2 regions of the Paenibacillus sp. KN14-4R genome follow, and region 1 is predicted to be linked to the other one. Evidence: predicted binding sites of a transcription regulator. Region 1 holds the regulator's gene; the other holds the start of a gene.
The links. Region 1 encodes Rex, which represses fermentation and respiration genes when NADH is low (regulators of the CRP and FNR family bind a similar motif). Its sites were predicted from a motif close to TTGTGAAATATTTCACAA; they were not measured.
Positions count from the first base shown of each region.

Region 2: the regulator Rex is predicted to act here: its motif matches at 973-990, upstream of ACSBOP_RS16910 (formate/nitrite transporter family protein).

Region 1 is NZ_CP197466.1:2,795,836-2,798,046, reverse strand. It holds gene dinG (ATP-dependent DNA helicase DinG) at 1-824, shown strand, start outside; gene ACSBOP_RS13555 (redox-sensing transcriptional repressor Rex) at 824-1,447, shown strand; gene ACSBOP_RS13550 (anion permease) at 1,526-2,211, opposite strand, start outside.
Region 2 is NZ_CP197466.1:3,454,336-3,456,546, forward strand. It holds gene ACSBOP_RS16905 (Ig-like domain-containing protein) at 1-859, opposite strand, end outside; gene ACSBOP_RS16910 (formate/nitrite transporter family protein) at 1,077-1,856, shown strand; gene ACSBOP_RS16915 (MGDG synthase family glycosyltransferase) at 1,928-2,211, opposite strand, start outside.

The sequences.
Region 1 (2,211 bases):
TACAAGAAAATCTTTTTGAGAAGAAAGAAAGTATTGTTATGACTTCTGCAACGTTAACAGTTGATAAGTCTTTTCAATATGTTAGTGAGCAGCTGGGATTTTCTCCTGATGTGGAGGAGGATGTGTTGAAGTCTGTTCAACTGCCTTCACCCTTTCAATATCGCCAACAAGCGCTTGTCTGTGTTCCACGTGATTTTCCAGCTATTAAGGGCCGAGCAGGAGAAGTTCTGTTTACTGAGAAGCTCGTTCACTCGTTAGCCGAAGTCGCGCTTGCAACTCAAGGGCGTATGCTTGTTTTGTTTACATCGAATCGAATGTTAAAGCAAGTGCACGGTGAATTAAAAGAGTTGCTTAAGCCTCACGGTATCGGTGTCCTTGGTCAAGGAGTTGACAGTGGTAACCGCAGTAAGCTCACACGTCTGTTTCAAGAAGGCAAAGCAAATGTTCTACTCGGTACAAGCTCATTCTGGGAAGGAGTTGACATTCCTGGCGATGCGTTAACCTGTTTAGCGATCGTTAGACTGCCGTTCCAACCCCCTAGTCATCCAGTGGTAGAGGCAAAATGCGAAAACTTGAAGAAGCAAAATAAAAATCCGTTTATGAAATTTTCTGTGCCGCAGGCTGTCATTCGTTTCAAACAAGGTTTTGGTCGATTGATACGAACTTCCAGTGATAAGGGAGTCGTAATCATTTATGACACACGAGTTATCGACACGCAGTATGGAAAAAACTTCCTGTATTCTTTGCCTGGTCCTAAAATTGAGTCGATGTCTACGTCCCAGATTGTGCCGAGAATTCAACAATGGATGGGAGAAAATATCTAATGAAATCAGTATTGAAAATATCTGATGCTGTTGTACGCAGACTTCCGATTTACTTGCGTTTTCTGAATGAATTGGCGAAAAATAATGTATTGACAGTTTCATCCCATGATTTAGGACAAAAGCTTGATTTGAACCCTGCGCAAATCCGCAAGGATTTAGCTTATTTTGGGGAATTTGGAAAAAAAGGGATCGGCTATGATGTTCTCTTTTTAATTGAAAAAATTCGTCAGATCTTGAAGTTAGATCGTCACATTGCAGTCGCACTTGTAGGGGCAGGTAACTTAGGCCGCGCTCTTTGCAATTATAATGCGTTCCTTAAAGATACAATGAAAATTGTAGCTGTATTCGATGCATCTGCTGATAAAGTAGGTAGCAACATTAACAATTTACCTGTAGAGCCGATGGAAGCGCTTGATTCATCAGTTAAAGAGAACGATATTCGAATTGGAATTATTACAGTTCCTTCACATGAAGCGCAAAATGTTGCCAATATGTTTGTAGATGCAGGTATTGACGCCATATTAAATTTTGCACCGATTAATATTAAGGTTCCATCCCACATCCGGGTACACAATGCAGACTTTACAACGGAATTACAGAGCTTGGCGTATTTCTTGGATTAAGGATGCTAAAGTACAAGTGAATAAAAAAAGCCCCTCAAATTGTTCCGGGTAGGAACGATTGAGGGGCTTTTGTATGAGTTATAACCAACCGAACATGATTTTGTATATAATAAACGCGAATATCATTGAGATCGGGATGGTAATGAGCCATGTCATAATCATCTTGATAACGGTTGCCCACTTCACTTCATGGAATCGGATAACACTCCCCGTTCCGATGATAGACGATGTAATGACTTGTGTTGTGGATAGTGGCATATTTAATAATGTTGAAGTCTGAATAACAGCAAATGATGTTAAGTCAGAAGCAAATCCGTTAATCGGTTCAATCTTGATCAGCTTGTTGGAAACCGTTTTGATAATTCTCCAACCACCAATGGATGTACCTAGACCGATTGCAAGTCCTGCTCCGATTTTAACCCATAGCGGAACTTCCAAATCGGTTGCATAGCCTGTTGACACTAGACCAAACACGATAATACCCATTGCTTTTTGTGCATCGTTTCCGCCGTGCGAGAATGACAATAAACCTGCGGAAATAATCTGAAAAGTGCGAAACACACGATTCATACGTGTACGCGATGCATTGCCTGTCCAAATAATGATGTATTTGAGTAAGGTCATAATAATGTAACCTGCTACAAAGGCAATAATTGGTGATAAAAGTAGAATCATAATGATTTTTTTAAAACCTTCAAAGTTCACAGCGCCAAATCCTGCTCCTGCGATAACCGCACCCGCTAGAGAGCCGATTAACGTATGAG
Region 2 (2,211 bases), 660 kb from region 1:
CAGGTGCAATTGGCTTTACAAGACCTTTTTCAACCGTAACAACGGATGGAGTGGAAGAAGTCCAAATCGCATCGGCTGTAATATTCTGAAACACATCGCTATCTTTCTTAGCCGCATCCACGATTGTAGCTTGCGCAAGAAGTTGAGCTGATTTATCTCCCATCATGAATTCAAGATTCTTAATGGCACTGCCATCTTTAATAATCTCGATATCCTTATAAGGAGAAATGACTTCAATATCTACGGAATCTGTCATACCTAAGTATGAGATCGTAATCTTGGCTTTACCCGCTGAATGAAGAGCTAATTCACCCTGCTTGATTGTAACCACATTATCATCTGAGGATTTCCAAGTAACTTCCTTCGTTACATCATTCGTATCACCAGCTGTCAGTTCTCTGGTATCGTCTTTATCGTACTTCGCTTCTGCCGTAAATTTGATATCTTTGGTTCCCAGCTTTAATAGCTTTTCAGCTGCAATTAGTTCCAAAGATCCATATTTATGTACAGTTACTTCTACACTACTTGATTTCCCCCTATATAGTCCGGTAACTGTTGCCGTCCCTTTACCCTTAGCGGCTACTTTACCTTTATCAACAGTAAGGATTGATGAATTTGACGTAGACCAAATCGCGACATCTGTCACATCCTTAGGTGAACCCGTCTTCATGTCTGCTTTTAGATTGAAATTTAGGTTAGTCTCACCTACGTACATCGTCTGTTTCGTGTTTGGATTAAGTGTTACAGATAAAACATCATCGTCTGTTTCTGCAGCTTGTACCACAGATAACGGAGCTGTTAAAATCATTAAAATCGCTACCGCCGCCACCAACCATCTGCGGATAATTGAAACTCGCATGCCTCACACTCCTCGTGTATTTATTAGATTAGATGAAAAGTACACCTTCATCTTATATCGGCAAGTTACGACAAAATTTCAATGGCAAATTTCTTCCGTATTCATGTTTCTTGTTGTGAAAAAAATCACTTGAAATACTGGACAAACTTCATATAATAAAGAGGTTATATTCTGATAAGTAATCTTATCCAAGAACGATTATAAGGAGTGAACGACCTTGTCCTATTATAAACCAACACAAATTGCAGAAAATACAGTTGAAACTGGCCTAGCAAAAGCAAAAATGAGTATACCAAGTATGCTTGCCCTTGGCTTTGCGGCTGGAGCTTTCATCTCCATCGGATTTTTACTAGCTATCCGCGTATCCGCAGGCATGCCTCCTGAGTTAAGCGGTCTTACTACTTTCTTAAGTGCAGCTGTATTCCCAGTCGGTCTTATTCTTGTTGTAATTGCAGGCGGTGAATTACTAACTGGAAACATGATGGCCGTTCCACTGGCTTGGTACGCACGCAAAATCAGTGGCTTTCAAGTGATGAAGAACTGGTTCTGGATTACTCTAAGTAATTTTCTTGGTGCTCTATTCGTTGCTTATTTCTTTGGACACGTACTTGGATTAACGGAAACCGGTGTCTTTCTGGAGAGAACCATTGATCTTGCTGGACATAAAATACACGATTCCTTTTTTCAAGCATTCATCTCAGGTATCGGTTGTAACTGGCTAGTGGCCCTAGCTGTATGGCTTGCTTACAGTTCCAATGATGTTGTCGGTAAAATTGCGGGTATTTGGTTCCCCACAATGGCTTTCGTTGCCATTGGCTTCCAGCACGTTGTGGCCAATATGTTCCTTATCCCCGCAGCGATTTTTGCTGGCTCCTACACATGGATGGACTACTTGACGAACTTCGTTCCTGTTTTCCTTGGTAATGCTGTCGGTGGTTCAATCTTCGTGGCGATGATTTATTATGTGGCCTATTTGCGGAAAGGTTTAGCAAAGTAGACATAAGAAAAGAAGCCAGTTAAGAGAGCGTATCATATCACTCTTAGCTGGCTTTTTCTGATTCTCTTTAGCTACATCACATAAGTAACATTCCCGGATAATCGATCTGGATAGTGGTGGGTATTGGTTGCTTCAACCCCAAACACAATATCTGCGATATCCGTGCTAGACAGCGGCTCATAGAGCTGCGACAGACGAAGTCGCATCGCTTGAAGCATCATAGGGTTATGGAACAGCTGGGAAAGCTTACTGATCAAATCATCTAAGGACTCAGCCTGCATGGCTGCACCCGATTCGAGTAAGAAACGTGCATTATCTTCTTCTTGACCTGGCAGCGGCTTGTAGATGACCATCG